Regions from separate parts of the Finegoldia sp. P3-F-LR genome, predicted to be linked through region 2. Evidence: predicted binding sites of a transcription regulator. Region 2 holds the regulator's gene; the other holds the start of a gene.
What was found. Region 2 encodes HrcA, which represses chaperone genes, less so after heat shock. Its sites were predicted from a motif close to ATTAGCACTCNATANTATNGAGTGCTAAT; they were not measured.
Positions count from the first base shown of each region.

Region 1 (12,974 bases), 110 kb from region 2:
TGATTTTCAATTACCTTTGTATATATCTGCTCAATTTTATTTGCAAATGAATCTTCTGTATAGTTTTCATCTACTAATTGTTTACAATTTTTACCCATTTTATCTCTAAGTTTTTTATTGTCCAAAATTTGATTTAGATAATAAATAAATTCTTCTTCTGTATCGTAACCGAATCCTGTTTTACCTTCAATCAACACCCCGTCCAAGCAGTCATCGTGCCTACAAATTATTGGTGTAGAACATGCCATTGACTCAATAAATGTTAATCCTTGTGTTTCGGATGTCGATGCAGATACGAATACATCTGCTTTGGAGTAAAAGTTTCCTACTTTTGAGGAATCAATCATTCCTGTAAATATCAATCTATCTCTTATTTTTGAATTTGAACAAATATCTTTTAATTCCGAAAGAAATGGTCCTGCACCTGCAATAATGAACACAATATCATCTCTATCAATGTTTTCAAGATACTGAAGAATTTCGGTGATATTTTTTTCTTTACCTATTCTTCCTAGAAATAATAATATATGCTTATCTTCAGGAATTTTATAGCCACTTCGTATATCAAAATCGTCACATTCAGATAACTTATGAACATTAATTCCAGTTGGTGCCACATATATATCTTCGTGTATATTGTATTCTGTAAGCAAATTATATATTTTATTAGTTGGAACTACTACACCGTCAGTAGTTTTAATAATTTGTTTCGTAAATTGTTTTGCAAGTTCCTTGCCAATCTTTTTATTCAAAGAAAAATAATGAGTGTAATCCTCGTAAACAGTGTGGTAAGTATGCAAAAGTGGAATATCCAAATCCTTCGCAATCTTTTTTGCTTGGATAAACATAGTGAATTCTGTTTGTGAATGAACTATATCTGGTTTCCAATCCATAATATCTTCATAAAATCTATTATAAAATAACTTATTCATTCTAGCGTCTGGATAAAATTTTCCAGCTCCTAAAGAGCCCATATAATAAATGTCGTCTTCTTGTTTTGAATTAAAACTATCTGAAAAAGTTAAAATCCTAACATCGTGTCCCAATCTATCTAAAGCTTTCTTTAAAGATTCAATCGATGTTACAACTCCATTTATTGTCGGTCTGTATGTATCTGTGGTTATTAATATTTTCATAAAACACCTTCCACATAAGATTATAACATAAATGAAAGGTGTGTATTTGTTACAATAATATTACATTTTATGCAAATAAAAAAGGAATTATTACCTAATTCCTCTCATACATTACATATTAAATAATTTGTCAATTTTCTCCATCAAATTATTATGAACTTCTTTATTTTCTTCTAAAAATTTTATAGTTTCATCTTCAACTTCTTTTAATCTCTCATCAGATAGATTGTTCTTTCCATAAGGATACACCACTGTATTTTCTTTTTCAATGTGTTTTTGTAAATGTCTTCTGTATCCCATTAGATTTCCTATTACTTCAACAAAATTCTCATCCGATCTTTCTTTTTCGTATTCTTTAATACTTTGACCAAGGTCAAAAATTATACCTCTTGCTATTTCGTGTTCTACTAACATTCCATTCAAAACCATAACTTCACCAATTCTACCCAAATCTTCTTTCATCTTTTTAAACAAAATTTCTTCTTCTTTTCTGTGGTGAAATTTATCTGCGTATTCTTTTAAAATATAAATCAATAATTCTACGAATTCAACATTTATATCCTTATTATTTATAAATTCAATTGACTTTTCTTTCATTAAACCTATTATTTTACTTATATTTTCGTGTTCTTTTTCTAAAACTAAAATACTATCCATATTATCACTCCTTTTATACAACAATTATATTATAAAAGCGTAAAAAATATTGTAACATTCGTTACAATAAAAAACGGCGTTATAAAACGCCGAATATAATTAATTTTTAGTTCCTGGATAATCTGCCAAATTATTCATGTAGTATGTTAATGTGTACAGACTTTCATCAAGATGTACATTTTCCAATACAACATTTTTTGGTAATTTCAAATCCAATGAAGCAAAATTCCAAATACCTTTTATGCCACCATCAACTAGCTTATCACAAACATCTTGAGCTACATCTGTTGGTAGGGCAATAACAGCTATTTCTGGTTTCTTTTCTTTTAGATACTCTTCAATTTTATCAATATCTTTGATTTCATAATCTGAAATTTTTGTACCCACCTTTTTACCATGGTCAAATACATCAACAATATTAAAACCTGAAGATTTAAAACCTTTATAGTTCATTATGGCTTTTCCAATATTTCCACAACCCAAAATGATTGCTTTGTAAGATTTGTTTATTCCCATAATTTTTTCAATTTCTGATTTCAATTCTTCAACGTTGTATCCGTATCCTTGTTGACCAAAACCACCGAAATGATTTAAATCTTGCCTAATTTGAGAAGCAGTTAAACCTGTAATGCTGCTCAATTCTTGACTTGATACTCTTATTATTCCCTTTTGCTCGATCATTCCTAAATATCTGTAATATTTTGGAAGTCTCTTAACAACAGCTAATGATACTCTTGCCCTTGCCATATTATCACTCCATTCATTGTTATTAATATAATTATATCAAAAAAATATTTTAATTTCAATAATTCTGCAATTAATTTGAATAAGAAAAAGCCAAGCATTTTTTTATGCTTGACTTTGTTTATTATGATATTTATATTTTAAAAATTAACTATTTTCTAATTCACTTAGCAATTGTTTTAATGTTTTATTTAGAACAGGATGTACAAAAAATTGTGCAAAATCATTCAAAGGTTCCAACACAAATTTTCTATCTTGAACATAAGGATGAGGAACTTTCAAATCATCAGTATATATTATTTCTCCATCGCAAAATAAAATATCTATATCTATAGTTCTAGGTCCCCATTTTTCGTGTCTTTCTCTGCCAAGATCCAACTCAATTTGTTGAGTTATTTTCAGCAAATCTTCAGGCTCTTCGTATGATTCTATTTCAACGGCACAATTGAGAAAATCTTCCTGATCAGTTTTTCCCCAAGCTTTTGTAGTGTACATTTCAGACACGTTTTTTAATTCAATACTATTTGTGTTTTTCAATCTATCAATAGCAGAATTAACATATTCTTGTTTATCTCCAATGTTGGATCCTATTCCCAAAAAATATCTTCTTTTTTTTCTATTAATTGTCACTTTTACAGTATCAAGCGGCAAATTTATTGGAGCCCATGGTTTTTTAATTTCTACAGTAAGTTCTTGTACGATTTTGTATTTTTCAAATATAAACTCAACCAATTTATAAGCTACTGTTTCTATTAAATCTATCGATTCTGAACGAAAATAATCGTAAATTTCTTTACTCAAAACCCCATAGTGTATTGAATCTTCTAAATTATTAGAAGTTGCGCCTTTTTTCATGTTGTATCCCATTTTTAATGTCACCAAAAATTTTTGTCCCAATTCTTTTTCAGATTGAAATACTCCATGGTTAGCGTATATTTCCAAATCTTTTACTAATAGGTAGTCCATTATTTTCCTTCTCTTTTTATAGCCAAAGCCATTCTCATAGCATCATAACTTTCTTTTACATTGTGAACTCTAAAAATTGAACATCCATTCATTACACCAATAGCAGTAGTTATAGCTGTTCCAAAATCTCTTTCAGTAGCTACATCTATTCCCATAGCTTTACCAATAAATCTTTTTCTACTTGTTCCCAATAAAACAGGATATCCCAAATCGACAAATTCTTTGATTCTGTTTACAACGGTTAAATCTTTTTCGTAATCAAGTGCAAATCCAACTCCCGGATCCAATATAATTAATTCATCTTTGATTCCCGCTTTTTTTGCTAATTCAACAGATTCTAATGTTTCTCTGTTTAAGTCCTTCATTAAATCATTGTAATTATTATTATCTTTATTGTGCATCAATATTACAGGAATATCTAGTTCCTTAGCAGTTTTAGACATTTCTGGATCTGATTTCAATCCCCAGACATCATTTAAAATATCTGCCCCTTCTTTCACAACTTCTCTTAAAGTATTAGATTTGTAAGTGTCCAAAGAAATTGGAATATCAAAATTTTCTCTTATTTTTCTAATTATAGGAATTACTCTTTCAAGTTCTTCTTCAGAAGATACAGGAGTGTGTCCTGGTCTTGTGGATTCAGCACCAATATCAATGATACTAGCTCCTTCGTCTATCATATCTTCGACATGTTTCACAGCTCTGTCAACTTCATTCCATTTTCCTCCGTCTGAAAAAGAATCTGGTGTGACATTCAAAATTCCCATTATATAAGCATCGTTTTTAAAATCAAATTCTTTGTTTCTAATTAACATATTGTATCCTTTCAATAAATAACTGTTTTATTTTTCTTTTCTTCTGGCCAATTACAAATACTTCTAGCAGGACATCTGAAACACATCCTCGATAGCTTGTCTGCTTTGTAAAAAATCTCTATAAATCTATCGTCATTTTCTTCATTAGTTCTATGATGTTTAATCGCATTTATTATTCGTTGCTTTGATTCATCATTAAAATCTAAATCTTTCAAAATTTCTTGTGCAATTTCTTGTGATAATATACTGTGATTGATCCCTGTATCTACTTCGTCAGCTCTTCCCAAATCATGCAATAGTGCTGTAACATATATTAAATCCTTATCAATGTTCAGATTCTCTTCTAAGTTTATAATATAGCAGATTCTAGCTACATCCATAAGATGAGAGAAATCATGTTTGCAAAATACACGAGTTTTCTCATCATCTTCAATTTTATTTATTTTTTTATTAAATAATTTGTGATTAAGGACAATGTTGGTATTTTTCATTATAATCCCATTAATCTGTATGCTTCGTTTTTCAAATCCAAATCTTCTTCAAAAGCCCCTCTTGCAACTGAAGTCATTGTTGAAGTACCTGGTTTTTTAACACCTCTCATATTCATGCACATGTGTTCAGCTTCAATAGTAACCAAACAGCCTTTACAATTTAAATATTTCATTAATGCATCAGCTATTTCAATATTTAAACGTTCTTGTAATTGTGGCTTTTTTGAATAAACGTCAACAGTTCTAGCTAATTTTGATAAACCAGCAACTCTTTTATCAGGAATATAAGCGATATTAACTTTTCCCCAGAATGGTAGTAAATGATGTTCACACATAGAATAGAAAGGAATATCCTTTTCTATAACCATATTATCATCAACTATTTCAAAAGATTTTGACAAATGCACTTTCGCATCTTGATTTAGTCCACTAAAAATTTCTTCGTACATTCTAGCTACTCTTTGAGGTGTTTCCAATAAACCTTCCCTGTTTGGGTTTTCACCAATAGCTTCTATTATCATTGACACTGCTTGTTCAATTTTTTCTTTATCCATTTAAATCCCTCTCTTTTATAAAAATATAAGAGCACCCGAGAGTGCTCCACAAAAAAAGCATTATCCTATATTTCAAAGATAATGCTCCCACTAATTCATATTATCAGCGGAAGCGGCATTGATATCGCAATAATTTCGTTAATGGGCAACTCCCTATCCCATTACACTAAACGCATCAACCCTACTCTGTAATTATTATTATACCACACTTATGTGTTTTTTAATCTTGATATTTTAACCCATCAAAGTGAAAATAGTCAATCATATCATCATCTTCATAGATAATGATATCAGATGGTTCTCTATTTCTTTCAGCTACATTGAAACAGTCTTCAAGCTTTGCATATTCAACAGCTCTGCAAGTATTTTGAACTGCAAAATCAAATTTTCCATCTTTATATTTTTCAATAAAATCTTTTTTTGTTAAATCATTCATCGTCTTTCTTCTTCCTATTCTTCAAATATTCTGTGTAAGTTTTTTGCATTAATTTTTCAATTTCAGAAAAATCCATATTAATTCCCAATTTTTCTCTTTTAGCAATATAACTCAAAACTTCTATATAACTCATCGCTAACGCCGTGGTCATTATAGATGCAGTCGCTGCAGATATTAAACCACCAGCTAAGCTACCTACACCTGGAATAAACTTCAACGCATTTGTTACTATAAATCTTCCTGCAAAAGTAGCTCCTCCAGTTCCTCCAATCGCCGCTATGATTGAAGCAACTCTTTGTTTATCCATTGATATTCCAAATATAGAATTAATGTGAGCTATCATTCCAATTTGCATAGGCACTAAAATGGAGGCATCTGAGAAAGGTATAGGAACAAATCCAATACCAAAAGCTGTTTTTATATATCTTTTTGCCCAACGTCTTGCCGTTTTTGCTTTTAAATCAATATCGACATGTTGGGCATTAATAAAAGAATTTTTAATTTCCTCATCTAAAAGTTCAAAACTTTTAGTCATCAGCTCTTTTAATCCTTTTTCTTCAATAACCATATCGTTAATGCGATATGGTTTTGCAAGTATTTCGATAACATCTGCCACATCTAAATTCAAATTCTGAATATAGTCTTTTAATTTTTCAGAATTTTCTCCTAGTGATTGCGTTAAGACTATGATTACTGGCGCAAATTGTTTTAAGGAATTAATAAGAGCTATTTCAGAATCTTCTATCCTAGATCCATTTGAGTTAATACAATAATATATCAAATGAATTCTATCTTTTTCACCTTGACGTTTTAAATCTTTTAATAAAGTTGTTATTTCTGTAAGAACTTCTCTTTGATTTTGTGAGTTTAGTTCGAGTCCTTGAGTATCGTATAAATTAATAGGAATATTTTCCTTAGTAATTTTTTGCAAATATTTAGTGACAGGCTTACCTACACCTGTCTCCACCAAATTATCTCTAAACATTCCATTAATTAACGTTGATTTACCAACTCCAGTTTTCCCAACCAATAAAATATTGATTGGACTCATTTTTTGTATTTCTTCACTTGTTTTGCCAAGCACTTCATTTATTAAATCGTAATTATTCATTATCTCACCAACTTATCTTATATATACCCGATATTCATTTTCAACTAACATTTTTAATTCATTGCATTAAAAAAGATGAGGAATATATCCTCACCTTTGATTTGTCTACATATACGCGCCAGGACCAGGTTGAGGCATAGCTGGTTCGTCTTCTTTTATAGAAACTACTGCTGCTTCTGTAGTCAATAATAAACTTGCAACAGATGCTGCATTTTGTAATGCAGATAATGTTACTTTTGTTGGATCTACAATACCAGCTTTTAACATATCTACATATTCACCTTTGTATGCATCAAATCCAATTCCTTTGTCTTTGTTTTTAACATTTTCAACTATAACAGACCCGTCGATTCCGGCATTAATTGCGATTTGTTTTACAGGTTCTTCTAACGCTTTTAGAATTATTTTAACTCCTGTTTTTTCATCGCCTTCAACTTCATCGACAAGTTTTTCAACTTCTTCAAGAACATCCAATAGAACTGTTCCACCACCAGCTACAATGCCTTCTTCAACTGCCGCTCTGGTAGCTGCAAGTGCATCTTCTATTCTCAATTTTCTTTCTTTTAATTCTGTTTCTGTAGCTGCTCCAACTTCAATCACAGCAACTCCACCAGATAATTTCGCTAATCTTTCTTGAAGTTTTTCTCTATCATATTCAGAATCAGTTTCAGGAATTCTGTTTTGAATTTGGTTAATTCTTTCTTCAATCTTAGATTGTTCACCATTTCCGTCAACAATAGTAGTCTTGTCTTTTGATACATTAACTTTTCTTGCTCTTCCTAGCATGTCAAAAGATGCATCTTTCAATTCGATTCCCAAATCTTCTGTGATCAATTGAGCTCCAGTTAAAATACATATATCTTCAAGCATTTCTTTTCTTCTATCCCCAAAGCCTGGTGCCTTCACTGCTACACAGTTGAATGTTCCTCTGATTTTATTTAAAACTAAAGTTGCTAATGCTTCACCTTCAACATCTTCTGCAATTATAAATAATGGCTTACCTTGTTGAACAACTTGTTCTAACAATGGTAATATATCTTGAATATTTGTAATTTTTCTGTCAGTAACTAAAATGAATGGATCTTCCATTGCTGCTACCATTTTATCTGAATCAGAAACCATGTAAGGAGATACATATCCTCTATCGAATTCCATACCTTCTACAACATTTAATGTAGTTCCCATAGATTTTGATTCTTCAACAGTAATTACACCATTATTTCCAACTTTTTCCATAGCTTCTGCAATTAGTTTACCAATAGTTTCATCAGCTGCTGATACGCTACCAACATTTGCAATTTCTTCTTTTGTAGTAACACTGTGACTTCTTGCTTTAATAGCTTCCACAGATTTTTCAACAGCTTTTCTGATACCTTTTTGTAAAACAATTGGATTAGCACCAGCCGCTAAGTTCTTCAAACCTTCTCTAATAATTGCTTGTGCTAAAAGTGTTGCAGTAGTGGTACCATCACCTGCTACATCATTAGTTTTAGTAGCAACTTCTTTTACTAATTGTGCACCCATGTTTTCGTATTCATCTTCAAGTTCAATTTCTCTTGCAATTGAAACACCGTCATTTGTAATCAATGGTGCGCCGTATTCTTTATCCAAAACTACGTTACGACCTTTAGGTCCCAATGTTACTTTAACTGTATCTGATAATTTATTAATACCTTCTACCATGCTTTTACGAGCATCGTCTGAAAATTTGATTTGTTTTGCCATAAAATTTATCCTCCTATTCTACAACTGCTAGAATATCTTCATATTTAACTAAGATATATTCTGTGTCTTCTAGTTTTATTTCTGTTCCAGCGTATTTTGAGTATATAACTTTATCTCCAACTTTAATATTGCCTTTCATTTTTTCATCTTCTTCTACTTCAGATCCAATAGCTAAAACTTCTGCATAAACAGGAGCTTCTTTAGCTGAAGATGGGAGAACTATTCCAGAGAATGTTTTTTCTTCTTCTTTTTCTTGTTTTTTTAATACTAATCTATCACCAATAGGTTTTAAATTCATGATATCCTCCTTCAGAATCTTTTGTTAGCACTCTAACCTGTTGAGTGTTAATCCTCTTATATAATAAACCACGTTTTTGTTTTAATCAAACGTATTTATTAGCATTTAAAAGCAAATAACTCAATTTATTTTGATATTTCTCGCTTTAATTCTATTTTCTATGATGAAATTCTCAAAGTTATTTTCCGATAGTATTTTCTCTTCCATAGTAGAATAAATATTGCTGTGCATATCCAGCATAATCTCCGAATAAATCGTCCGCGTATTTTGCAATTAAATTTTTATTTGTATCTTCTTTAATAAACAAATATTCCATAACTCGTTTAATCCACACATCAACTGGAAATGTATTATGTCTGTTGTATGAAAAAAGCATTATACAATCAGCAACTTTTGGTCCTACTCCTGGAAGTTTAATTAATTCTTTTCTTAATTCTTCGTTTGATAAGTTATCTATTTCCAAAATATCAAACTCATTATTCGCAACCATTTTTGACACATCTACAATTCTTTTATCTCTGAATCCAACACGGCACACTTCTCTCATTTCTTCCACTGGTACTTTTGCTAAATCTTCAGGCTTAGGAAAAGAATACAATTTTCTACCGTTAAATTCTCCCAAAAATTTTCCGTAATTTTCACAAATTATATTTACGGATTTCATAATTCTAGGTATTTGATTGTTTGCTGAGATTATAAATGAAATTATTGTAGAAAATTTATCTTGATTTAATATTCTGATTCCATCACCATATTCTAATGCGTTTTTTAAAGTTTCATTGAAAGATAATTTTTCTTTGATTTCTGAATAATCTGTTTTCAAATCAAAATAATTTTCCCATTTTTTATAGTAATCATCTTCTGTACAGTTTTTGATATAAACGTAATCTCCAACCAAACTTACATTACAGTACATGTCACCATCAACAGTTGTATAGGACATATCGTCTTCTTTGTACCATCTAAACGCCTGCCCACACTCAAAAATGTGGGTAGGGTTAAAAGATGATTGTTTAATTTTAGTAAGTTTTAATTCATCATTAAATTCTATTTGTGTTTGCATTAATACCATCCGCGTATTTTCATTGTTTCGCTTATCTTTTTGATTGAGTGTACATAAGCAGCTTGTCTCAATGTTATATTAAGCTTTTCAGATAATTCCCAAATTTCATCAAATGATTTATTAATCAATTGATATTCTTTGTCTCTGACCTCTTCCTCAGACCAATAATATCCTGCTTTATTTTGTACCCATTCAAAATAAGATACAGTGACTCCACCAGAGTTTGCTAAAATATCTGGAACAATAACTACATTTTTTTCATTTAAGATTTCATCTGCATCCTTTGTTATAGGTCCATTTGCACCTTCTACGATGATTTTCGCTTTAATTGAATTAACATTTTCAGTTGTAATTGCATTTTCCAAAGCTGCAGGTATAATAACATCTACATCTGCTGAGAAAAAATCTTCCACAGAAATCACTTCACATCCTTCAATACTAGCAAAGTCTTTTTCTTTTGTCTTAGAAATTTTGAAACATTCATCAAAATTAAATCCGTCTTTTTTATAAATTGCAAATACTCCCCTTTGCTTGTTATACTCCATAATGTATTTGACTTTCATGCCATGTTCAAGCACATATTTTAAAGTATAAATCCCAACATTACCTAATCCTTGTAACGCAACAGTTGTTTCTTCTAATTTTTTATTTAAATTTAGAACAGCTTTTTTAGCGCTTAAAGCTACTGAAAATCCTGTAGCTTCTGTTCTTCCCAATGATCCCCCAAACTCAATTGGTTTACCAGTGAAAGTTCCCATTTGATTAGTACCAGTTAATTTGTTATACTCATCAGCCATCCAACTCATAATTTTCCCATTTGTATTAACATCTGGGGCTGGAATATCAAAATCTTCTCCTAAATATTTGTACATTCCATCAACGAATCCTCTGGACAATCTTTCCAATTCCCCTTCTGAAAGCTTTGATGGATCTACAATTATTCCACCTTTTCCTCCACCATAAGGTAGATTAGTTACTTGACATTTAAAGGTCATCCATATAGACAAAGCTTTAACTTCATCCAAGTTAACATCTTCTCTAAATCTCAAACCACCTTTTGTAGGACCCATTGCATTATTATGTTGTGATCTATATCCTTTAAATACTTTCATTGATCCATCATCCATTTTCACTGGAATATTTATTTCAATGACTCTGTAAGGATCTTTTAATAATTCATAAACGCTATCGTCTAATTTTAAAATTTCGCAAGCTTTTTTAATTTGATATCTTGCGTTTTCCAACGGATTCAATGTTTCTGTCATATAATTAAAACTCCATTTCTTTATTAACAAATTCTATAATTTCTTCAACTGTCATTCTTTTTTGTTCCATAGTATCTCTATCTCTGATAGTAACGGTATTATCTTCTAAAGTATCAAAATCTATCGTTACACAATATGGAGTTCCTGCTTCGTCTTCTCTTCTGTATCTCTTACCAATTGAACCAGCATCATCAAAATGAGTCATGAAATTCTTAGCTAATTCATTATAAACTTCCATTGCCTTATCATTTAATTTTTTAGTTAAAGGAAGAACTGCAACTTTATATGCTGCTAATGCAGGATGAATCTTTAAAACAGTTCTTGTAGAGTTGTCTTCTAATTGTTCTTCTTCATAAGCATCACACAAGAAAGATAAAAACATTCTGTCTACACCTACAGATGGTTCTATGCAATATGGAATATATTTTTCGTTTGTTGTTGGATCCATATATTCTAGTTTTTCTCCAGAACCTTCACTGTGTTTTGACAAATCGTAATCAGTTCTATCGGCAATACCCCACAATTCTCCCCATCCAAATGGGAATAGATATTCAAAGTCTGTTGTCGCTTTTGAATAGAATGATAATTCTTCTTGTTCATGGTCTCTAAGTCTCAAGTTTTCTTCTCTAATTCCCAAATTCAATAAGAATTCTTTACAGAAGTTTCTCCAATATTCGAACCATTCCAAATCAGTTCCTGGTTCACAGAAGAATTCTAGTTCCATTTGTTCAAATTCTCTTGTTCTGAAAATAAAGTTACCTGGAGTGATTTCGTTTCTGAATGATTTACCTATTTGACCAATTCCAAAAGGAATTTTCTTTCTTGAAGTTCTTTGAACATTCTTAAAGTTCACAAAAATACCTTGTGCTGTTTCAGGTCTCAAATAAATTTCAGATTTATTATCTTCAGTAACACCTTGGAAAGTTTTGAACATCAAGTTGAATTTTCTGATATCAGTAAAATTGTGTTTACCGCATTCAGGACATTTGATGTTTTCTTTTTCAATAATATCCAATAATTCTTCTTCTGATTTTCCGTCTAATCCAGTTATTTCTTCATTTTTTTCATCCATGAAATAGTCTTCGATTAATTTATCAGCTCTAAATCTAGATTTACATTCTTTACAGTCGATTAATGGGTCTGAGAATCCACCAACATGACCAGATACTACCCAAGTTTGAGGATTCATAAGGATAGCTGCATCCAAACCAACATTGTAAGGGCTTTGTTGGATAAATTTTTTCCACCATGCTCTTTTTATATTATTTTTGATTTCAACACCTAATGAACCGTAGTCCCAAGTATTTGATAATCCTCCATAGATTTCACTACCAGGAAATATTATTCCCCTTGATTTACATAAGCTTACTATTTTCTCCATAGTTTTTTCTTCGTTTTTCATAAAACCCTCCATTTTTTTGAATAATAAAAAATCCCCGAAGTAAAACTTCAGGGACGAAATGTAATTTCCGCGGTTCCACCCTAATTATGATAAAACATCACTCTTAGAATTATTAGCTCCAGACTGCCGTTATAACATGTTAATTTTCACCACACATTAACTCTCTGTAATTGTTATATTATTTATCTTTCTTCGCTTTTCAATATTCATATAAATTATATCATAAATTTACAAAAATGTTAATTGACTGTCTGATAAATTTTCCATATCTAAGTTAATAAAATTATCCAACAAAAACTCGTGTATTTCTT
Region 1 covers NZ_JBRFJE010000001.1:186,947-199,920, forward strand. Annotated here, with positions in the region: gene ACU68U_RS00910 (glycosyltransferase family 4 protein) at 1-1,136, opposite strand, end outside; gene ACU68U_RS00915 (hemerythrin domain-containing protein) at 1,248-1,793, opposite strand; gene ACU68U_RS00920 (redox-sensing transcriptional repressor Rex) at 1,893-2,540, opposite strand; gene folK (2-amino-4-hydroxy-6-hydroxymethyldihydropteridine diphosphokinase) at 2,685-3,503, opposite strand; gene folP (dihydropteroate synthase) at 3,503-4,318, opposite strand; gene ACU68U_RS00935 (HD domain-containing protein) at 4,330-4,809, opposite strand; gene folE (GTP cyclohydrolase I FolE) at 4,809-5,363, opposite strand; THF riboswitch at 5,466-5,554, opposite strand; gene ACU68U_RS00945 (hypothetical protein) at 5,584-5,799, opposite strand; gene ACU68U_RS00950 (YcjF family protein) at 5,792-6,910, opposite strand; gene groL (chaperonin GroEL) at 7,016-8,635, opposite strand; gene ACU68U_RS00960 (co-chaperone GroES) at 8,649-8,933, opposite strand; gene ACU68U_RS00965 (DNA-3-methyladenine glycosylase family protein) at 9,112-9,996, opposite strand; gene ACU68U_RS00970 (Glu/Leu/Phe/Val family dehydrogenase) at 9,996-11,261, opposite strand; gene ACU68U_RS00975 (glycine--tRNA ligase) at 11,266-12,663, opposite strand; gene ACU68U_RS00980 (SOS response-associated peptidase) at 12,892-12,974, opposite strand, start outside.
Region 1: ACU68U_RS00960 (co-chaperone GroES) is a predicted target of HrcA. The motif match lies at 8,957-8,985, and genes of this name have one in related genera.

Region 2 (12,974 bases):
GTTATCTTTGTTTTTAATTGCAATATATGGATATGCAGTAGGACTACCTTCATCAATATTAAGAGCGTTCATTATGTTAGTTATAGTGGAATTATCTAATCAAATGCAGATAGACTGGTATAATTTAAATAATTTAATTATTGCAGCTATCTTAATTTTGCTTATGAATCCATATAATCTATTTGATGTCGGATTTATTTTTTCATTTTTAGCAACATTTACTATTTTATATTTGTATCCAAAATTCAAAAAACAAAATAGCAAACTACGTAATTATTTAATGCTTTCTACTTTAGTTTATATAATATTATTACCAATACAACTGAAGTTTTTTAATGAATTTACATTTGGTTTTATCATTGGAAATACCATTATTTTACCTATTTTTACACTTATCATACAATTGTCGGCTGTTGTACTTTTGATACCTAATAGCTTTAATTATGTATTTGTTCAAATTATAAAATTTTGTTTAAAGATTATAAATTATATCTTCATTACAATTAATTCATTTAATATACAAATTCATAGTTTTATGAGCTTTTCTATATTGATGATTTTTGTTTATTATATAATAATATTTGCGATTTATAACAGACACTACATTAAAACTTTAAACGATTTTAATAAACAAACTTTAAAAAATATGTTTTTTATAAGCGTAATTATGCCGATAATTTTAAATATTTTTAATCCTATTACGCATATAAACTTTGTGGATATTGGTCAAGGTGATTGCTTACTTGTAAGACAATATTTTAAAAGTTTTATGATAGATACAGGAGGTTCATACAAATCAGAAGATAAATCTGGAACTTACCTTGTAGAATATCTACACAAAATAGGTTTAAATAATCTTGATTATGTATTCTTGACTCATTTTGATGAAGATCATAGTAAAAATTTAATTAATATTAACAAATCTTATAATCCAATAGTTTTATCTAGAACTAATGGAGAAAAAATATTAAAAAGCAAGTATAATCAAAATAACCATTACGTAAATCTACAAAATAATCAATTACTAAAAATTGGAAATGTTTATATCAAAGTCATTGATAAATCCATAAGTGATGAAGAAAACGATAAATCTATAGTTTATAAAGTATATGTTAATGATATTTCATTACTAATCACAGGAGACATTTCTGGAGAATATGAAAGAAATATTTTAAATGAAGATATAACATCTGATGTGTTGAAAATTTCCCATCACGGAAGTAAAAACAGTTCAGATTTAAATTTCTTAAAAAAGGTTAATCCCAAATTATCTATTATTTCTGTAGGTCTAAGAAATGATTATGGACACCCACATCATCAAACGCTAGATAATTTAAATAAACTAAATATTCCAATAAAAAGAACTGATAAAGATGGAAACATTGAGATTGTATCAAGCAAGATATTTAATACTATAAGATCTAATAGAGATAAATATTCGATTTTTAATTTTTTAGTGAAAGAACAAAATTCAATTATTACAACAATTTTCGTATTATATTACTTTAAGAATAGAGGAGCAAAAGATGGATTTTTCATTGGCGAAACAAAAATTAGATAATAATTTGTTGTCTAATCTAATTTTAATACACGGAGAAGAAAAATTTTATATAGAAAAATATCTGTCATTAATAAAAGAGCACTACAAGGCTCAAAGTTTTGATGAGTACGAAATATCAGATTTCGAAAAAATATATAGTTCTTCTGAAACTATTCCTATGTTTAGTGATAAAAGACTCATTTTAATCGATGATGTAGATTTAACTAAAACAGGAATTTTAAAAAACAAGGAAAGTATTGATAATTTATTACCTTATATTAGAGAGATTCCAGAGTATACTTTGATTATAATGACATCATACGGAAATGTATTTAAGTCTAAATTTTTAAAAGAAATAATAAACTATGGATCAGATATTGAATTCAATAAGTTAAACAGAAATCAATTAAAAGCTTATATAATAAATTACCTAAAAGGGAAGAAGATTAATAATAATATCGTTAACATTTTTATTGAATATTCTCTTTATCTTATAAAAAATTCTGAAAAGACTTTAATTGATGTTAATAATGAATTAGATAAGTTTATAAATTTAGAGAAAGATGAAATAACAGAACATGATTTGAATTCTCTAATAAATCAATATGATAAAAATATTTTCGATTTAACAGATTCAATAGCATCAAAAGATTTATCTAAGACGATATATTACTTAAATTTACTTATAAATGACACATCAGACACTTTTAAAGCACTTCATATGGTTATTAGATTATTTAGAAATTTATTATATATAAAAGAACTTCTACGTTTGAAAGTTTCGCAAACTGAAATCACAAAGAGAGTAAAAATATCATCATACGAATTAAATAAAGTTCAAAGTTTTGTGAAAAATTGGAGATATGACCAGTTAAGATTTGCGATTCATAAAATGTATGAAATAGAAACTACATTAAAAACAAATACGTTAAATTCTAAGTACTATATAGAAAATAGTATTTGCGAAATTTTAGCAAAAAAATAAAGGTTGAATTTACTTCAACCTTTAAATAATGTAATGGATCCTTTACATTATTTCTATGCTAATTTGTTTAATTCTTTAGCCATTCTGCTAATTTTTTTAGCTGCACTGTTTTTAGAAATTGTGTTCTTACTTGCAGCTTGGTCAATCTTTTTAGTTGCTAAATTAAATAATTTAGTAGCGTCTTCTTTATCGTTTTTTTCAACAGCTGCTTCAAATTTCTTAATGAAAGTTTTGATAGCTGATTTTTTAGATTTATTTCTAGCTGTTTCAAGTTTAGTTACATCAATTCTTTTAATTGCTGATTTAATATTTGCCATAATATCCCTCCTTTATTTTTGAACAGTGTTATTATTATACACTATAGAATTAATTATTTCAAGTAATCTAGAACATTAATTGTAAATTATGTTATAATAGGTTGGTAAAGAATGGTGATAGTATGAAGAAATTTTTAGATAGTAAGTTTTCAAATTTGCTATTTGCAATATTTATAGCTTTAGTAGTATGTTTCGTAATAAAAACTTTTATTTTAGAAACACAAATAGTAAAATCATCAAATATGAGTCCCACTTTAACTTCTGGAGATTTTGTTCTTATTAATAAATTAAATAAAATAACAGGATACATTAAAAAAACTGATATAGTTAAGTATTATGATGAGAAAAATTCAGAATCTAATATTGCAAGAGTTATTGCAATGCCTAAAGATTCAGTGGAAATTATAAATGATGATATTTTTGTTAACGGAAAAAGAATATATGAACCCTATATTTTATTGCAACAGTCAAAAAAATTAAACAATAATAAATGGGTATTAAGTAAAGATGAATATTTTGTTATAAATGATGATAGAGAACTAGATAATTATAATGACAGCAGGTACATCGGACCTATTAATAAAGATTCGATAATCGGTGTCGTTTTCTTTAGGTTATATCCTGTTGATAAGATTGGTTCGATTTAGGAGATTTAAATGAAACACGATAAAAAATACATAAGAAATTTTTCAATAATTGCGCATATAGATCATGGTAAGTCAACATTAGCTGATAGATTGATTGAAGAGACTGGTATGCTTACTCATAGGGAAATGAGTGAACAGGTTTTGGATTCTATGGATTTGGAACGCGAAAGAGGAATAACAATCAAATTAAAAGCCATTAAATTATCTTATAAGGCTAAAGATGGCAATGTATACAATCTTAATTTAATAGATACACCAGGTCATGTTGACTTTACTTATGAAGTAAGTAGGTCATTAAAAGCGTGTGAAGGTGCAGTATTAATTGTCGATGCAACGCAAGGTGTTGAGGCTCAAACATTAGGAAATGTATACTTGGCTATCGACCAAAATTTAGAAATTTTGCCTGTAATAAATAAGATAGATTTGCCAAGTGCCGACATTGATTTTGCAAAAAAGGAAATAGAAGATATTATTGGATTAGATGCTGAAAATGTTCCAGCAGTATCAGCAAAAGAAGGAATAAATATAGTAGATGTATTAGAAGACATAGTAAACAATGTTCCTGCTCCAGTTGGGGACGAAAATAAACCTTTAAAGGCATTGATATTTGATTCATATTACGATTTTTACAAAGGTGTTGTTGTTTATGTTAGAGTTTTTGATGGTTGTATAAAGCCAGGATCTGAAATTTTAATGATGTCTACTAACAAATCATTTGAAGTTACTGAATGCGGTTATACATCTTCCGGAATGATAAGCACAGATGAAATTAGCGCTGGAGATGTAGGATATGTTGTCTGCAGTATCAAAAATGTAAAAGATGCTAGAGTAGGTGACACTATAACAGATAAAAACAATCCTGTAGATAAACCTCTGGAGGGATATAAACAAGTTACACCAATGGTTTATTGTGGTATTTATCCTGCTGAAGGTGAAGATTTCAATTCTGTAAGAGATGCACTAGAAAAACTTCAAGTTAATGACGCAGCTTTGACATTTGAAAATGAAACATCAATCGCACTAGGTTTTGGATTAAGATGTGGATTTTTAGGGTTGTTGCACATGGAAATTATTCAAGAAAGATTAGACAGAGAATTTGACTTAGATATCATCGCCACTGCACCAAGTGTAATATATAAAGTTCATAAAAAAGATGGAACTGAAGTAGAAATACAAAATCCTACAAATTTCCCTAAGGAAACTGAAATTGATTATGTTGAAGAGCCTGTTGTTCATGCAGAAATCATGACTCCTACAGATTATGTCGGGGTAATTATGGAACTTTGTCAAGGAAAAAGAGGAACTTTCATAGATATGACTTACCTTGATGAAAAAAGAGTAACAATAAAATACAAATTACCATTAAATGAAGTGATTTATGATTTCTATGATGCTTTAAAATCAAAAACAAGAGGTTACGCATCTTTGGATTATGAATTAATTGGTTATGAAAAATCTGATTTAATTAAACTTGAAATAATGATTAATTCAGAAAAAGTTGACGCGTTAACATTAATTGTTCACGAAGATTTAGCTTATGAAAGAGCAAGAAAAATAGTAACGAAACTTAAAGATGAAATACCAAGACATCAATTTGTAATTCCTGTACAAGCTGCAATAGGAAATAAAATTATCGCAAGAGAAACTATAAAAGCATACAGAAAAGATGTACTTGCTAAGTGTTACGGTGGAGATATAACTAGAAAGCGTAAACTATTAGAAAAACAAAAAGAAGGTAAAAAGCGAATGAGATCTGTAGGTAGCGTAGATGTTCCTCAAGAAGCTTTCTTATCAGTCTTAAAATATGATGAAGGAAATTAAATTTGTTAAGCCAAGCGAAAGTTTGGCTTATTTTTATAGGAGGAGTTATGAAAGGAATCTATATTCACATACCTTTTTGTGCTTATAAGTGTAATTATTGTGATTTTTCAACAATGACGAAACAAAACCAAAGAATTGATGAATACTTTGATTTGTTACAAAAAGAAATAAATATGTACAAAAATCCTAATGACAGAATAGATACCATTTATTTAGGAGGAGGAACACCAAATCTTGTCGATTCTAAATATATTGAAAAAACCTATAACGTAATAGATAGCTGTTTTAATTTACAATTAAAGGAATTTACTATTGAATGCAATCCAGAATTCGTCACAAAAGAAAAAATACAAAACTATAAAAAAGTTGGTATAGATAGAATATCATTGGGCGTTCAATCTTTTTATAATGAGTACAACAAATTTTTAGGAAGACAGCATACAGTATCGGATGTTTTTAAGTCATTTGAAATAATTAAAGATTACATTGATAATATTTCAATTGATTTAATATTTGGATTTCCAAATCAAACCTTAGAGTCTCTAGATAATGATCTTTATTATATTAGAAAACTTAATCCAAACCATGTTTCTTGGTATAACATGATATTAGAACCTGGAACAAAATTTTACAAAAACTATAAAGACATAAATAGAAATGATGATATAGAATACGAAATGTATATGAAGATTTGTAATGGATTAGAAAATTACAAACACTACGAAATTTCTAATTTTGCAAAAGATAATTTTGAATCCATTCACAACAAGATTTATTGGAAAGACGAGCAGTATTACGGATTTGGTTTATCTTCATCTGGATATTTAAATCAACTGAGATATACAAATGAGTTTTTCTACCCCGATTACAAGAAAAAAATCTTGAAAAATGAAAAGCCTATTAGTTTTTCTGAGAAAATTGATTTAGAAAAAAGAGAATTTGAATTCATAATAACTAATATGAGATTAAAGGATGGATTAGATTTAAAAGAATACTTTGAAAAATTTGGCATAAATTTATACACGAATAACAAAAAATTAATCGATAACTGGATTAATAAAGGATTGTTAACTTTAAACAACAACCATATAAGCTTTACAAATCAAGGCTTTTTCGTGTCAAATAGTTTTTTCGTAGATTTTTTAGTATAACACTTGACACAGTATAAATCGTAGTGTATAATTTTATTATCACTCAAGGTAATAGGTTGCTAACAAAAAAAGAGGTGAGGTCTTGAATGAAAATTTAACACAAAGAAAATTTAATATCTTACTCGCTACCATAGACAATTATATAAAGACTGCTCAGCCGATAGGATCTCGAGTTTTATCAAAGAATTATAATATTGGTTTCAGTCCAGCAACTATCAGAAATGAAATGAGCGACTTAGGTGATTTGGGATATTTAGTTCAATCTCATATTTCATCAGGAAGAATTCCATCGCAAAAAGCTTTCAGATTGTATGTGGATTATATTCTAGACAAACTTTATAAAACTGATGATTCTAGCTCTTCGTTGATGTCTATAAGAAAACCCTATGAAAGAATTGTTGAACCTGAGAAATTGATTAAATCTTCTTCTCAGTTTATTTCTGAAATAACTCAGTATCCGGTTATTTCTATGTTAAAAAAATCAGATAGGATGCATTTATCTCACATAGAGTTACTTCCAATTAGCGAATATAATTATGTCTTATTAACGTTATATGATTCTGGTGATTTAAATCATACTGTGATTTCATCAGAACAAGTCATAGAACAAAATGAATTAATTAAGATTAATTTTCTATTGAAGAAACTTTTTTTAGGGAAAAATTTAAATGAAGTTTATGATAATTTAGATGAATTTTCTTCAAAATACAAATATAATAATCTTTTTAAAGGTGCAATTACCGATATTATTGAAAATGAAAAAGATAAGTTATCTTCAATGTATGTATCCGTTGAAGGTTTATCAAATATTTTCAAATATAGTGAATACAGCGACTTAGACAAAGTCAAAAGCATAATAGAATACCTTGAAGATAAAGACAAAATAGTGAACATTCTGAATTCTTCAGATAATTTCTTGGACATTAAAGTGGGAGAGGAAAATAAAGAACAATCACTTGTTGAAAACACAATCATCAAGAGTTCTTATTTCTTCAACAAGAATAACATCGGTGTTATAGCTATTGTTGCTCCCATGAGAATGAATTATGAACTTTCAATAGAAGCTATGTTTAAATTATCTAGAAGAATTAATGGATTAATTATTAGGGGGGATTATTATGAAAGATAACGAAGAAAAGTTGAAGCAAAATCAATCTTCAGAAGATGTAAAAAATGGAGAAAAAGACTTTGAAAAAGAAAAAATAAATAAAAATGAAACTGAAAATGAGTCAGTAAAAGGAGAAGTCGAAAGTGACAAAGATGAAGTTGTAAATTCTGAAATAGAAGATTTAAAAGATTCTTTAAAAAGATTACAAGCGGATTTTATCAACTATAAGAATAGAACAAATAGAGAAAGACAACAGTCTATTGAATTAGCCAATGAGTCTTTGATTTTGAAAATTCTACCTATAATAGATGACTTAGATAGAGCTATCAGTAGTAAACAAGAAAAAGATGAGTTCTCTAGCGGTGTTGAATTAATTAGAGACAACCTACTTTTATCTTTAAAAGATTTTGGATTGGAAGAAGTAGATTGTTCAGATAAATTTGATCCAAACTATCATCATGCAGTTATTACTGAAGATAGTGATAAGGGTTCAGATATGATAATAGAAGTATTCCAAAAAGGTTACATTTTGAATAACAAATGTATTAGACCTGCAATGGTCAAAGTTAGTAAATAAGAATTTTAAATATAGATAAAAATCTAAAAGGAGGATTTTATAATGAGTAAAGTAATAGGTATTGATTTAGGTACAACAAATTCAGCAGTAGCAGTTATGGAAGGTGGAGAATCTGTTATAGTTCCTAACTCTGAAGGTAATAGAACTACTCCATCAATCGTAGCATTTACTAAAGATGGTGAAAGATTAGTTGGTGAAACAGCAAAAAGACAAGCAATTACAAATCCAGACAGAACAATCACATCAATTAAAAGAGAAATGGGTACTGAATACAAAGTAAACATTGATGGTAAAGATTATTCTCCAGAAGAAATTTCAGCAATGATTTTGCAAAAATTAAAAGCTGACACTGAAAGTTATTTAGGAGAAGAAGTTACAGAAGCAGTAATTACTGTTCCAGCTTACTTTACAGACTCTCAAAGACAAGCAACTAAAAACGCTGGTAAGATTGCTGGTTTAAACGTAAAAAGAATAATCAACGAACCAACAGCGGCTGCATTGGCTTATGGTATTGATAAAGAAACTGATCAACACAAAGTTATGGTTTATGACTTAGGTGGTGGTACATTCGACGTTTCAATCCTTGAAGTTGGAGATGGCGTATTTGAAGTATTAGCTACACGTGGTAATAACAGACTAGGTGGAGATGATTTTGATGAAAAATTATTAAACTATCTTGCAGATGAATTCATGAAACAAAATGGTGTAGATTTAAGAAAAGATGCTACTTCTAAACAAAGACTTAAAGATGCAGCAGAAAACGCTAAGAAAGAACTATCTACAAGAGTTTCTACTAATGTTAACTTACCATTTATTTCTGCAGTAAATGGAACTCCAGTTCATTTAAATATGGATATTACAAGATCAAAATTTGATGAATTAACATCTGACTTGGTTGAAGAATCTTTAAAACCAGTAAGACAAGCACTAGAAGATGCTGGATTAAGTCACAACGATATTGAAAAAGTATTATTAGTTGGTGGTTCTACAAGAATTCCAGCTGTTCAAGAAGCTGTTAAAAAATTAATAGGAAAAAATCCACAAAAAGATATTAACCCAGATGAATGTGTTGCTATTGGTGCAGCATTACAAGGTGGAGTATTAACTGGTGAAGTAAAAGATTTATTGTTACTTGATGTTACACCTTTATCATTGGGTATCGAAACTTTAGGTGGAGTATGTACAAAATTAATCGAAAGAAACACTACAATCCCGACTAAAAAATCTCAAGTATTTACAACAGCAGCTGACGGTCAAACATCCGTGGAAATCAAAGTGCTACAAGGCGAAAGAGAAATGGCAGCTGACAATACTTTGTTAGGACAATTCAACTTAACTGAAATTCCAGCAGCCCCAAGAGGAGTACCTCAAATTGAAGTAACATTTGATATTGATGCGAATGGTATTGTAAACGTAAGTGCTAAAGATTTAGGATCGGGAAAACAACAAGCTATGACAATTACTTCTTCAACTAAAATGAGTGATGAAGAAATCAAGAGAAAAGTTGACGAAGCAAGTAAGTATGCTGAAGAAGATAAAAACAAAAAAGAAACTATTGAAACAAAGAATAACGCTGAATCTGTAATTTACCAAGTTGAAAAGACAATCAAAGACTTAGGCGACAAAGTTTCAGAATCCGAAAAATCTGATATCAATTCAAAAGTAGAAGCTTTAAAATCAATCCTAGACTCAGGAGATAACAACGATATTAAAGCTAAGACAGATGAATTAACTCAAGAAATGTACAAGTTAAGTTCTAAACTATATGAAAACACAGCTCAACAACCGGGAGCTTCACAAGAATCTAAAAAAGATGATGATGTTGTAGATGCTGATTATGAAGTTGTTGATGACGACGAAAATAAATAATAACTAAAAAATCTTAAAAAAGGGGTAAAATTCTTACCCCTTGATTTTTTTGTATCTTTTAGTAAAATAGAAAAGTCAGTAGATTAGGATGGTGAATAATGAAAAATTTGTACGAAATACTTGAGGTTAATGAAAACGCAACTCAAGAAGAAATAAAAAAATCATATAGAAAATTAGCGAAAAAATATCATCCAGATATAAACAGTGGTGATCCTGAAGCTGAAAATAAATTTAAAGAAATTAACGGAGCATATGAGGTTTTAGGTGATAAAGAAAAAAGAAAAAAATACGATATGTACGGAGATAGAATATTTGATCAAGGATCAGGTGGAGGATTTTCAGATATCGGTGATATATTTGGTGATTTTTTCGGTGATATATTTGGTGGTTTTAGTTCTAGATCATATTCTAGAAATCCAAATGCCCCTATAAAAGGCTCTAATATTCAAGTTGAACTGGAAATAGATTTTGAAGATTCAATTAACGGTACCAAAAAAGAAATTTCTTATAAGAAAAAGGTAAAATGTTATGTTTGTAATGGCGATGGAGCAAAGCCAGGAACAAAAAAAAGAAAATGCGATAAATGTAATGGTACTGGGATCATAAACGATACAAAAAGAACACCTTTTGGAATTTTTACACAACAATCTGAATGTGATAAATGTCATGGAGAAGGCTATGTAATCGATGAAAAATGTGAAAATTGTAAAGGTAAAGGATACGAAGTTCAAAGAAAAACAATAAACATTACTATACCTAAAGGAATAAATAATGGAGCCATCATGAGTGTAAAGGGAGAAGGTAATGATGGCGAAAATAATGGTAGTCCAGGCGACTTATATGTTATCATAAAGATTAGAGAACATGAATTTTTCAGAAGAATTAATAATGATATTGTTTTTGATATGCCTATCACATATGCTCAGGCTGTACTTGGTTCAAAAATTGAAGTTCCAACTTTAGATGGCATAGAAGAATTTGAACTTCCAGAAGGAACTCAACCAAATACAACATTTAAACTTAAATCAAAGGGTGTTCCATATTTAAATTCTAATACAAGAGGAGACATATTATTTACTGTTAAAATCATTGTTCCTAAAAAAATAAATAAAGATCAAAAAGAAAAATTGATTGAATTTTCAGAAAGTATGAATCAAGAATTAAATGTAAATGAAAAGAAATCAATATTTGATAAAATAAAGGATATGTTTGAATAATGGAAAAATGGCTAAGCTTTGATATTAAATGTCCAAAAGGATATGACGAAATCATAAGTTCTATACTATACGATTTAGGAATAGAAAATTTACAAATAGATGATTATCAAGATGTTTTAGATTTTAAGAAAGATCAACCTTATTGGGTGGTAATAGACGACGAAGATTTTACACCACATGATAATGTCATCATTAAAGCTTTTTACGAAGATGATAAAGTAAATTATGAAGAAATTGAAGCAAAAATTAATGAATTCTCTATCAATAACAAGATAGATGTTCAAATTAGTAAAAACAAAGAAATTGAAGATATGGACTGGGCTAATGAATGGAAAAAGTATTACGAACCATTTTATATCGGCAATATTCTTATAAAACCTAGCTGGATTGAAATAGACGAAACAGATCACACCGTGTTAGAAATTAATCCAGGAATGGCATTTGGTACAGGACTCCACGAAACAACAAACTTATGTATTGAACAACTTCAACAGCTGCAGCTTGATAATAAGAGTGTTTTAGACATTGGTTGTGGATCAGGAATACTTTCTGTAGCTTCTTCAAAATTAGGTGCTAAAGAAGTTTTTGCTACAGATATTGATCCATTAGCTGTAGAAGCAACATTAGATAATGCACAGCTGAATAAAATATCTAATATCAAAGCTGTAGAAGGCTCTCTACTAGATAGAGTTGATAAAAAATACGATGTAGTAATAGCTAATATTTTATTGAACGTATTAGACATTTTAATTCCAGATTTACCAAAAGCATTAGAAAAAGATGGTATTTTCATTTGCTCAGGATTGATCAATTCTCAAAGAGATAACATTGTAAATATTTTAGAAAAAAACAACCTTGAAATTGTAGAAATATCTGAAAAAGGTGAATGGATTAGCGTAATAAGTAGGTTCAAAAATGTATAGGACTTTTCGAAATCCCAAAGATAAGATAGATGATAAAATTATAATAAAAGATGAAGATTATAATCATATCAAAAAATCTCTAAGACTTTCAAAAGGTGATTTGATTCATCAAGTAATTGGAGATACAACTTTTGTAACTAAAATTGAAGATATTACTCCCGATGAAATAATTTGTAAAATAATAGATGAAGATAACGTTCAATATGAATCTCCTTTGAACATTACTTTGTATCAATGTATCCTTAAATCAGATAAAAATGAGTATATCATACAAAAAGCTACTGAATTGGGAGTAAATAGAATTGTATTTGTAGAAACTGAAAGAACTGTTGTCAAATTAGATGAAAAAAAGTGGATTAAAAAAAAGAATAGATTTGAAAAAATCGCACTAGAATCATCTAAACAGTCAAAGAGAACATCTATCCCTGAAATAGAAGGACTACTTAATATCCATGAAATATCAAATCAAGATAATAGTTTAAGTTTAGTATTCTATGAAAATGAAACAGAAAGCATTCAATCTTTGTTGACTAATTCAAATTATAAAGATATAAATATTTTCATTGGCCCAGAAGGCGGATTATCTGAAGAAAATTTAAATTTTTTAAAGTCAAAAGGATTTAAATCAGTTTCATTGGGAAACAGAATTTTACGCGCAGATACAGCTCCAATTTGTGCTTTGAGTATTATTCAATATGAATTAGGAGATATAAAATAATGAAAAAAGTAAAATTTTCAACATTAGGTTGCAAAGTTAATCAATACGAAACAGAAGCAATGGCTGAATTATTTGTGAAAAATGGTTATGAGATTACAGAA
Region 2 covers NZ_JBRFJE010000001.1:78,666-91,639, reverse strand. Annotated here, with positions in the region: gene ACU68U_RS00460 (DNA internalization-related competence protein ComEC/Rec2) at 1-1,561, shown strand, start outside; gene holA (DNA polymerase III subunit delta) at 1,527-2,525, shown strand; gene rpsT (30S ribosomal protein S20) at 2,579-2,842, opposite strand; gene lepB (signal peptidase I) at 2,965-3,489, shown strand; gene lepA (translation elongation factor 4) at 3,499-5,310, shown strand; gene hemW (radical SAM family heme chaperone HemW) at 5,358-6,461, shown strand; gene hrcA (heat-inducible transcriptional repressor HrcA) at 6,544-7,590, shown strand; gene ACU68U_RS00425 (nucleotide exchange factor GrpE) at 7,580-8,146, shown strand; gene dnaK (molecular chaperone DnaK) at 8,189-10,015, shown strand; gene dnaJ (molecular chaperone DnaJ) at 10,114-11,232, shown strand; gene prmA (50S ribosomal protein L11 methyltransferase) at 11,232-12,155, shown strand; gene ACU68U_RS00405 (RsmE family RNA methyltransferase) at 12,148-12,873, shown strand; gene mtaB (tRNA (N(6)-L-threonylcarbamoyladenosine(37)-C(2))-methylthiotransferase MtaB) at 12,873-12,974, shown strand, end outside.